Regions from separate parts of the Rhizobium sp. KNZ14-9A genome, predicted to be linked through region 3. Evidence: riboswitches for the same ligand, from Rfam matches in the RefSeq annotation. Region 3 holds a riboswitch; each other region holds the start of a gene.
What was found. A riboswitch is a leader RNA that binds a small molecule or an ion and turns the genes downstream of it on or off. The one in region 3 is predicted to bind thiamine pyrophosphate.

Region 1 (3,266 bases), on a different contig from region 3:
ATTTTCGTTAACTCGCCGAGCGTTTCCAGTTCTGCGAACTGCGCCGCATCGTTGGCATCAGCGATCGATCCCGGGCGCAGGCCATCACCGAGCGAGAAGGAAACGTCGTAAGCGCGGCAGATGTCGCAGATCTCCTCGAAATGCTCGTAGAGAAAACTCTCCCTGTGGTGGTGCAGACACCACTTGGCCATAATCGAGCCGCCGCGGGAAACGATGCCGGTGACGCGATTGACGGTCAGCGGGATATAGGCGAGCCGCACGCCGGCATGGATGGTGAAATAGTCAACGCCCTGCTCGGCCTGTTCGATCAGCGTATCGCGATAGACCTCCCAGGTGAGGTCCTCGGCAATGCCGTTCACCTTTTCGAGTGCCTGGTAGAGCGGCACGGTACCGATCGGCACCGGCGAATTGCGGATGATCCATTCGCGGATATTGTGGATGTTGCGGCCGGTCGACAGGTCCATGACCGTGTCGGCACCCCAGCGGATCGCCCAGACCATCTTCTCGACTTCCTCCGCCATGGACGAGGTGACGGCGGAATTGCCGATATTGGCATTGATCTTCACCAGGAAGTTCCGGCCGATGATCATCGGCTCGCTTTCCGGGTGATTGATGTTGGCGGGAATGATCGCCCGGCCGCCGGCGACCTCCTGGCGGACGAATTCCGGGCTCACATGATCGGGAATATGGGCGCCGAAGCATTCGCCATCGCGGCTCATGGCCTCCGCCTGTGCCTTGCGGCCGAGATTTTCGCGGATAGCGATGAATTCCATTTCCGGAGTGATGATGCCGGCGCGCGCATAGGCGAGTTGGGTCACGGCCTTGTCGCCCCTCGCCCGCAGCGGCTGGCGCTTGGCCGGAAATTCCGGTGTCAGCCGTTCGCCGCTGACAAAGCCGTTGTCTTCGGGACGCACATGGCGGCCTTCATAGGCCTCGACATCGCCGCGGGCGAGCACCCAGCCGCGACGGAACTGTGACAGACCCTGCTCGATGCGGATATCAGCGCCCTCGACAGTGTAAGGGCCGGAGCAATCATAAACGACGACAGGCCGCTCGCCCGATGTCGGATGGACGCTGATCTCGCGCATCGGCACGCGGATGTCGGAGTGCATATCTCCGGGGATGTAGATTTTCCGCGAGGCCGGTAGCGGGCCGGTAGTGACGGTGGGTGTGACGTTCTTTGCAGCAATGGTCATGGTTTGAGGCTCCAAGTTGCAATTGGAGACCCAGTCAATCAGCCGGAATGATGAAAAGACGCCGGCATGGAATCCACGCGGGAATCCGAAGCCTTCGAGCGCTTGCACCGTCCCTACGCCAGTATGAACTGGATCAGGTTCAACGGGTCACTGCGCCACAACAGGCAAAGCCATATTGTCCAGCAGTATCTCAGCCCCTTGCCGGGACCCCCCTGGTGAATGTCGCAAAGACTATGTCCTGGGCCGAGTTCGTGTCAACCGTGGAACTTCCGTCGTCCGGCTCTTGGACATGTTTTGATGTGGAAACCGGGCAGATGATGGAATGTGGGAGAAGGATGTCGCCGAACTTCCAAATTCTCGCCTTGAAGGGATAAGAACTAGCTAAGCCACTGACTCTCGATGGATACGCCGTTTGAAATGCGAACGACCCTATTTGGAGAAGTGCGCAAGCCGAGGCCGCTGGCATTGCGGAGCTCGGTGTCGATGCGGGATTGGATCGACTTCTGAGCGGAGGCAGAGACATCGGGCATGCAGTGCCCCCTACACATAGACCAGATTTCGCGCTGCACATTCTCCGATACCGGCGGACAGGCCGAAGTGACTAAAATAGTGCTTCTTCTTCTCCAACATTGCTCTCTACAGTCATCGGTCACTACCCGATAATAAGACGACGCCACCGGGCCTCCAAAATAGCCGGCACGATTTCGGACCTTTGTTGACATGTGGCTTCGATTGACCCTGCAACCGCTCAAGCCTAGGGTCGCGCCATCGTAGGAAACATGCTCGATCTGTTGTCCAGACCTGAAGGTATCGCGATCATCGCGGCGTTGATAGGTGCCGGCGCCGCGCTGTTCGGTCAGCTTTTGTCTGGGATGATCGGCATCTCGTCGGCCATATCCTGTGCGACGTGCAATGTCCGAGCAGGTCGGGCCTTCTTTGCTCAAGGCGTGTACTGTCTCGAACACATCCTTCCGCGACTGTCGATGCGCGCCTCGAAGCTGATTGCGCCAAGGCGTCTTAGGCGCCGGCTCATCCAATGCCCGATCGTCATGATCGTTCTCGATCTCCGTGTCTGGTAGCAGTGCCCTGGCGGTGGCTCGGCCCGAGAGGCTCATCCGCTCCTCGATAGCGAGCCGAAGATTCTGGATGAGATGAAAGCGATCCGCCACCTGAGACGCTTGTGGGGCAAGGATGTGCGCAACGCTCTGCGCTCGAACGTCAAACGGCGTCTCTATCAACCGAAACCGAAAGCCACCCCAAAGAAATGAGTTGGGTGAGGGTCGAAGTGGAATGTCTCAAAAAAACCCGAGCCTACATCCATCCTGACCCGCAGCAACGGCTTCAAGCCGCGTTGGCTCCCGCTTGTCTTTCGCGCCACAGAGAAGGCGACAGGCCGGTCGCCCGCTTGAAGGCATTGCTGAACGCTCCTTGCGAGGAATAGCCTATCAGGGCGGCAACCGATGCCACCGGCAAATCGTCGTCCCGCAGCGCCCTGCAAGCAATGTGAATACGCCACCGAGCAAGATAGCCGAGCGGCCCGATACCTGCCGTCGCGGTAAAGCGCGCGGCGAAGCTCGACCGCGACATCGCGCAGGCCCGGGCCAGTTCGTCTAAATGCCACGAGCGCGCCGGGTCCTCATGCATGAGCTGCACGGCCGGCGCGAGGCGTGGATCGCCTAGTGCGCGCAACCAACCCCGGGGAATGCGGCTGTTGCCATTCATCTGTGCCCGCAAAATCTGAACGAACAGCAATTGCGCCAGCTGCGATGCGACAAGGGCGTTTCCCGGAAGGCGCTGCGTGCGCTCGGTCACCAGTTCGTCGAGCAACCACCGAAACCGCCCGGCCTGCTCGGTCGCACCGTCGATGCGCAGCCACGGCGGCAGGGCTTCCGACAGAAGCGTGCCGCTGGTCGGATCGAGCAAGACATGCCCACCCAGATAACTGCAATCCGCTCCATCGCCCAGGGTGACGAACGAGCGGCCGCGCCCGGAAAACAGCGCCATCGCGTCGAGCGGCGTCACCGACGGATCGCTCGATACTGTGTAGGGGCGCTGCGCCGTCAGAAGACC
Region 2 (3,266 bases), on a different contig from region 3:
GGTCGAGGAGCGCTGCTCCACCCTTGGCGATCATGACCGGATCGACGACGATAGGGATGTCGCGATGAGGTGCCAGCGCCTCGGCAACAGCTTCGGCAATGCCGGCATTGGCGATCATGCCGATCTTGACCGCGTCGACGCGCACATCGGCAAAGACCGCCTTGATCTGCTGAGCGACGAAGTGCGGCGGCACGAGATGCACGCCGGTCACTCCTTGGGTATTCTGCGCCGTCAATGCCGTCAGCGCCGCCATGCCATAGACGCCGCGCGCCGAGAAAGCTTTGAGATCGGCCTGAATGCCGGCACCTCCAGAGGGATCGGAGCCGGCGATGGATAAGACGTTGCGGATCATCGGCGAACCTTTCGGATTCCCTCGGCGATGCGGATCGTCGCTGCTCGCGGATCCGGCGTACCGCAGATTGCCGAGACGACAGCAAACCCATCGGCACCTGCCGCGAAGACGGAAGCGACATGCTCGCTCTTCAGTCCGCCGATCGCAACCGTCGGAACGGGTGCGGCTTTCACCAGCTTCGCCAGCCCATCGAAACCGATCGGTTGCTTGTGGTCGGTCTTCGTGGATGTCGCAAAGACCGGTCCGATGCCGGCATAGTCGACAACAGCTGGGTCGATGGCTGCTGCCAGCGCTTCGGTCTCGACCGACAGGCCGAGGATCATGTCCGGGCCGATCATCGCACGGGCGGCGACGGGTCCCGCATCGTCCTGGCCGATATGCAGACCGTCGGCGCCGATCGCAACGGCTGCCTCGACGTCATCGTTGATAACAAGCAAAGCGCCGGTACCCTTTAGGATATCTTTGAGCGCCAGACCGGTCTCAATCATCCTTGTCGTTCCGCCATGCTTGTCGCGCAGCTGCACCATTGTTGCGCCACCGGCGACGGCAAGCCGCGCAGTCTCGACCATGCCGATTCCGGCGCAGAGATCGGGGTCGAGAACGAGGTAGAGGGAAAGATCGAAGCGTTTCATGCGGCGCTGATCCTGACCTTTGCATCGAGTGTCGCGCCATCGAGCGCGGCAAGCTGATCGAGGAAGCGCCAGGAGAAGGAGCCGGGACCATCCGCATTTTTCGCGGCCTCCTCGCCAGCAACAGCGAAAGTAGCAAGTGCAGCAACAGCGGCTGCGAAAGGGTCTGCGGCAATGGTGGCGGCGAAGGCGCCTGTCAGGCAGGTCAGCGAGCAGCCGAGCGCGGTCACCTGCGGCATCAGCGGCGAGCCGCCTTCGACGCGCAAGGCCTGCGCGCCGTCAGTCACGAAATCCACGACTCCGGTGACGGCGACGACCGCGCCATGCCGTTCGGCAAGCAGCCGCGCGGATGCCTCGGCCTGCTCAACCGGGTCACGGCTGTCGACGCCCTGGCCACGGCTCTCGCCGCCGGCAAGTGCGATGATTTCGGAAGCATTGCCGCGAATGATCGTCGGGCGAAGCGCCAGGAGATCGGCAGCAGCCTTGCGCCGGAAGGATGTTGCGTAATGAGCGACCGGATCGAGGACCCAGGGCTTGACATCCGCACTGGCCGCCGTTGCCGCGGCATGCATGCCGTCGATCCATTGGGTGGAGAGCGTGCCGATATTGACGGTCAATGCGCCGGCGATCGCGGCGAATTCTCCCGCTTCCTCGGCGGCATGAACCATGGCGGGCGATGCCCCGGCCGCAAGCACCACATTGGCGGCGATGTTCATGGCCACGTAGTTGGTGATGCATTGTACGAGCGGCGGTTTCGCGCGCATCGCCGTCAACAGTGCTCCGGGTGTCTTGTTCTCCATAGTACCCCTTTCAGGCGGGGCAGGCGCGGGAACGATTGTGCGATGAAGCAGTCTTCGACCCGAGCGACTCCCTCCGCCGGCATTATCCGGTTCAGGTTCGAAGGGTGCTTCTCAGCCAGTCTTGTGAACGGGCGCCCCTGTCTCTCAACGGCACTCTTTCTTGCAGAGAATGATGCCGGTGTCACTGGCAAAATGACGGTCTTACGAACAAGAATCCGTACCTGGCGCCGACGCGCCGACTGGAGACAGCTGTCGTCAGTCGAGCTGGTGTCTGCTTGCAGCCGGTGCGGGAGCTTGCCAATCTCTCCGGCGGTCCCCTTAGAGACACCGCCGTCTGAAGTCTGGCAAGCTCCGGTACATCAACGCAGCGGAGCCGGAAGCAGGTTACTGGTGAAATCCTGGTACGAAACGGGCCGCAGGAACCTGTAGATAGCGAGCGTCCCGACGGAGGTCGATCTGCCGTCGGCAGTTGCCGGATAGGGGCCGCCATGCACCATGGCAGGCGATACTTCGACGCCGGTTCCGAAGCCGTTCACGAGCAGTCTTCCGGCCAGCATTTCCAGCTTGGGAACAAGGCGCTTTGCGTCCGGCTCGTCTTCGCTCGCAATGTGCAGGGCAACGGTCAGCTGGCCTTCGAGGCCATCGAGGACGCGCTCGAGTTCTGCAAGATCGCGGCAGCGAACGATGAGGCCGGCTGCACCGAAGACCTCGTCCTGAAGCTCGTGATGCGCGAGAAATGCCGAAGCTGTCGTCTCGAAGAGAGCGGCCGTGCCTTCGAATTGACTGCCCGGCTTGCCATTGGCAACGAGACGGACTTCGGGATGCTTTTCCAGCCGGGCGACGCCATCGCAGAATGCCTTGGCGATGGAGCCCGTGAGCATCGTCTGGGCGCCGACATCGGGCAGAAGCTCCCGGCTCTTGGCAATGAAAGTGTCCAGACCTTCGCTGTCGACGGCGAGAATGAGGCCGGGATTGGTGCAGAATTGTCCGGCACCCAGGACCAGCGAGCTCACGAAAGCCGTTGCGATTTCTGCCGCGCGGCTCTTCAGGGCATTCGGGAAGAAGATGACCGGGTTGATGCTGCTCATTTCGGCATAGACCGGGATCGGCTGCTTGCGCTCGGACGAGATCTTCATCAGCGCAGTACCGCCGCGGCGCGAACCGGTGAAGCCGACGGCCCGAATTCTGGCATCGGCCACCAGCTTCTGTCCGACTTCGAAGCCGGTGTCGAAGAGAAGCGCGAATGTGCCGGCATGCAGGCCCGCCTTGGCGACGGCGCGCTGTACGGCGCGGCCAACAAGCTCGGACGTGCCCGGATGGGCGGAATGGGCCTTGACGACAACAGGGCATCCTGCCGCGAGCGCAGACGCCGTGTCTCCGCCGGCGACCGAGAAGGCGAGCGGAAAGTTCGATGCGCCGAAAACGGCGACGGGGCCGAGCGGAACATTGCGAAGACGCAGATCAGGCTTCGGAACCGGCTTGCGG
Region 3 (3,266 bases):
TCTGCCGAGCACGTCGAAGGGATTGCGCAGCGGGCAGGCGTCGATCGAGAGACAGCCGCAGCCAATACAGCTCGTCAGATGGTCACGCAGCAGGCTCAGCTGCTTGATGCGCGCATCGAGATCATCCTTCCAGAGCGCCGACAGTTTCTGCCAGTCCCCGACTGTCGGCGTCCGGCTCTGCGGCAGGGTTTCGAAGGCAGTCTGGATTTCGGCAAGCGGAATGCCGACCCGTTGCGCCACCTTGATAATGCCGAGGCGCCGTAGCACATCGCGGCCGTACCGGCGCTGGTTGCCGCGGGTGCGGATGCTGGAGATCAGCCCCTTCGCCTCGTAGAAATGCAGGGCAGAAACCGCAAGTCCGCTGCGCTCTGCCACCTCGCCCACCGTCAGGAGCCTGCTCAAGGAGAATGCCGGATTTTGCTGCATCGCCTATTGACCTCAATATTAGTCGAGGTTTTATAGACTCCGCTCCCGAGGCCGTAAAGCCGCAACGAGAAGGAGCAATGCATGCAGAAACCCATGAGGCTTGCGGTCATCTACGGCAGCACGCGCGAGGGGCGCATCTGCGACAGGGTTGTGAAATGGCTCGAAAGAGAGTTGTCCCGCTTTCCACAATTCGAGATCGACATCATCGACCCGCTGGCATTCTCGCTGCCGCGAGAGCATGTACCGCATCATCCGGAGGCCAGGCGGCTTGCTGACAGGCTCCATCAGGCCGATGGCTTCATCCTCGTCACGCCGGAATATAACCACAGCTTCACCGCTTCCCTGAAATTCCTCATCGATCTCTTCGCCGAGCCGTGGCACGGCAAGCCGATCGCCTTCCTCTGCTATGGCGGCGTCTCCGGCGGATTGCGGGCGGTCGAACAGCTCCGCCTCGTCTTTGCGGAGCTTCACGCCGTCACGATCTGCGATGCCGTCAGCTTCAATTCCCCCTGGCGCCGTTTCGACAATGAAGGCCGACTGCAGGATACCGAAGATGCGTTGCGCCGGCTTTCCCGAATGATGGCCCAGTTGCAATGGTGGACTGAGGCACTGATCGCCGCCCGCAGCGACACTCCTTATGCCGGCATCGCCGCCTGAGACAACGACATCCGATTCCGTCTCTGGCAGGTACGGAACCGGCTGGGCACCCGGACAGGACCTCCGTCCGGGTGTTCCTCCCAACACTTGACAGCTGCGTCCGAACTGCCCTGGCCCTTTCCGACCGTGTAGCCGGATAGGAATTTTACGGTTGCGGTATCGCAGGCCCGGTGCTAGCTTCCGCCACAATTTCACGGGGGAGCTCCGAATTGCCGGGGCTGAGATGTGAGGCGCATGCCTCCGGACCCTTCAAAGCTGATCTGGGTAATGCCAGCGGAGCGAGGTCCAAATGTTTTCCGGCGCACAAGTGTCTCTATATCCGATGTCCGGCAATTTCGTCGGCATCATCCTTGACGCTATCAAGGCTCTCGATCCCTATCGTGATCATCTTCGCATCGAAACCGACGATATTTCCACGCTGATGGTCGGCCCGCCCGACGTGTTGTTTGCCGCCATGCGCGACCTCTTCGTCTCGGCTGCCGCAAGCGGCGAGCATTGCGTATTGTCCGCAGCGATCTCGCGGGGCTGCCCCGGCGAACCGGATGATGCGATCTGTGGCGCCGGCCTGTCTTCCAGCCGATCCGAGCCGCTCGCCGAGCGAGTGGAAGCCGCGATCGCGGCAGTCAAGGACACCACAGAAACCGGCCAGCCAACGGCCGCCCAATTTTCTCTGTACGTTATGGGAACGGGCACCCATATGGACGAGATCTACGGCTGCATCGATTTCCTGAAGCGCTCGGGCACATTTGACCGCTCCAAGAATTTCTGCACCAAGCTGTGCGGCGATGCCGGCGCGATCTTCGCGACCATCCATGAAGCCTTCTATCGCTTTGGCGATCCCGAAGGCCATGTGACGCTGGATATCACGGTCTCCGCGAACAGCCCGAGCAAAGCCTGAGACGCTTGACGGCAATGACCTTATCGAAACCGGATTCGACATTTGCGCCACTGAGGCGGGCCTTGCCCGCCATTCTTGCCGTGTTTGCCTTCCTGGCCGTCTGGGAGCTCTATGTCGATCTCTCCGGCATCAAGCCCTCCATTCTGCCCTCGCCTTCGCGCATCCTGACACAAGGCTGGCTGAACAGGCAGGCGCTGCTCGACAACACCTGGCCGACGCTTGGCGCGACGCTCGGCGGTTTCGCTTTGTCGCTGGTCTTCGCCTTCGCCTCGTCTGTGCTGATGGATTTCGTGCCCTTCATGCGCCGCGCGCTGCTGCCGCTCTTCATCGTCAGCCAGACATTGCCGCTGGTCGCGATTGCCCCCTTGGTCGTGCTCTGGTTCGGTTTCGGGCTGCTGCCGAAGCTTCTGCTCGTTGCTCTCGTCACTTTCTTTCCGCTGCTGGTAGCCCTGCTGCAGGGCTATGAAGCGACGGACCGAGATATCGCCGAGCTTCTGAGTTCCATGAAGGCAAGCCGCTGGCGCATCTTCTGCCTGGCGAGGCTTCCCTCCGCCATGCCCTTCTTCTTTGCCGGCCTGCGCATTTCGATCACCTATGCCGTGGTCGGCGCCATCTTTGCCGAATATGCAGGTGCCGCACGTGGCCTCGGGATCTATATCCTCAATGCCAAGAACAATTTCCGGCCCGACCTCGTGCTTGCCGCCGTCGTCGTGAGCGCCCTCCTCACCCTCTGCCTCTTCGGTCTCACGCTGGCGGTGCAGCGTTTCGTCATGCCCTGGCAATCTCCTGCGGAGAAACGCCCATGAGCGGGATGCTTGAGCTGAAGAACGTCTCGAAATCCTTCGACGGCATGGAAGTGCTGGAGGACATTTCTCTTCATATCGCCAGAGGAGAATTCGTCTCGATCGTCGGCCCCTCCGGCTCCGGCAAATCGACGATCCTCCGTTTGCTGACACAGGCGCTGCAGGCCGATAAAGGCCACATTCTCTTTGACGGCATGTCGCTTTCGCAAGCGGCGCACGCATTCGCCTTCATGCCCCAGCGCGATGCGCTGATGCCGTGGCGAAGCGTCATCGACAATGCGATCCTTGGCCTCGAAGTGCACGGTATGCGCCGCAGCCAGGCACGAGCGGTTGCCGCCCCTCTCTTTGAACGCTTCGGCCTTGCCGGTTTCGAAAATCACTATCCCGCGGCCCTTTCAGGCGGCATGCGCCAGCGCGCGGCCCTGCTGCGCACCGTGATCCAGCGGCAGGACATGCTGCTGCTCGACGAGCCCTTCGGGGCA

Region 1: another riboswitch for thiamine pyrophosphate. It lies ahead of thiC (phosphomethylpyrimidine synthase ThiC); the one in region 3 lies ahead of ACR9ZQ_RS27425 (YkoF family thiamine/hydroxymethylpyrimidine-binding protein).
Region 2: another riboswitch for thiamine pyrophosphate. It lies ahead of thiM (hydroxyethylthiazole kinase); the one in region 3 lies ahead of ACR9ZQ_RS27425 (YkoF family thiamine/hydroxymethylpyrimidine-binding protein).

The regions. Positions count from the first base shown of each region.
Region 1 is NZ_JBPGXB010000001.1:245,189-248,454, reverse strand. It holds gene thiC (phosphomethylpyrimidine synthase ThiC) at 1-1,196, opposite strand, end outside; TPP riboswitch at 1,289-1,420, opposite strand; gene ACR9ZQ_RS01240 (hypothetical protein) at 1,976-2,275, shown strand; partial or broken gene ACR9ZQ_RS01235 (plasmid pRiA4b ORF-3 family protein) at 2,384-2,464, shown strand; gene ACR9ZQ_RS01230 (AraC family transcriptional regulator) at 2,538-3,266, opposite strand, start outside.
Region 2 is NZ_JBPGXB010000004.1:1,606,651-1,609,916, reverse strand. It holds gene thiD (bifunctional hydroxymethylpyrimidine kinase/phosphomethylpyrimidine kinase) at 1-352, opposite strand, end outside; gene thiE (thiamine phosphate synthase) at 349-984, opposite strand; gene thiM (hydroxyethylthiazole kinase) at 981-1,781, opposite strand; TPP riboswitch at 1,833-1,930, opposite strand; gene ACR9ZQ_RS37755 (aldehyde dehydrogenase (NADP(+))) at 2,141-3,266, opposite strand, start outside.
Region 3 is NZ_JBPGXB010000002.1:4,170,221-4,173,486, reverse strand. It holds gene soxR (redox-sensitive transcriptional activator SoxR) at 1-426, opposite strand, end outside; gene ACR9ZQ_RS27430 (NADPH-dependent FMN reductase) at 508-1,083, shown strand; TPP riboswitch at 1,269-1,382, shown strand; gene ACR9ZQ_RS27425 (YkoF family thiamine/hydroxymethylpyrimidine-binding protein) at 1,373-1,981, shown strand; gene ACR9ZQ_RS27420 (ABC transporter permease) at 1,996-2,787, shown strand; gene ACR9ZQ_RS27415 (ABC transporter ATP-binding protein) at 2,784-3,266, shown strand, end outside.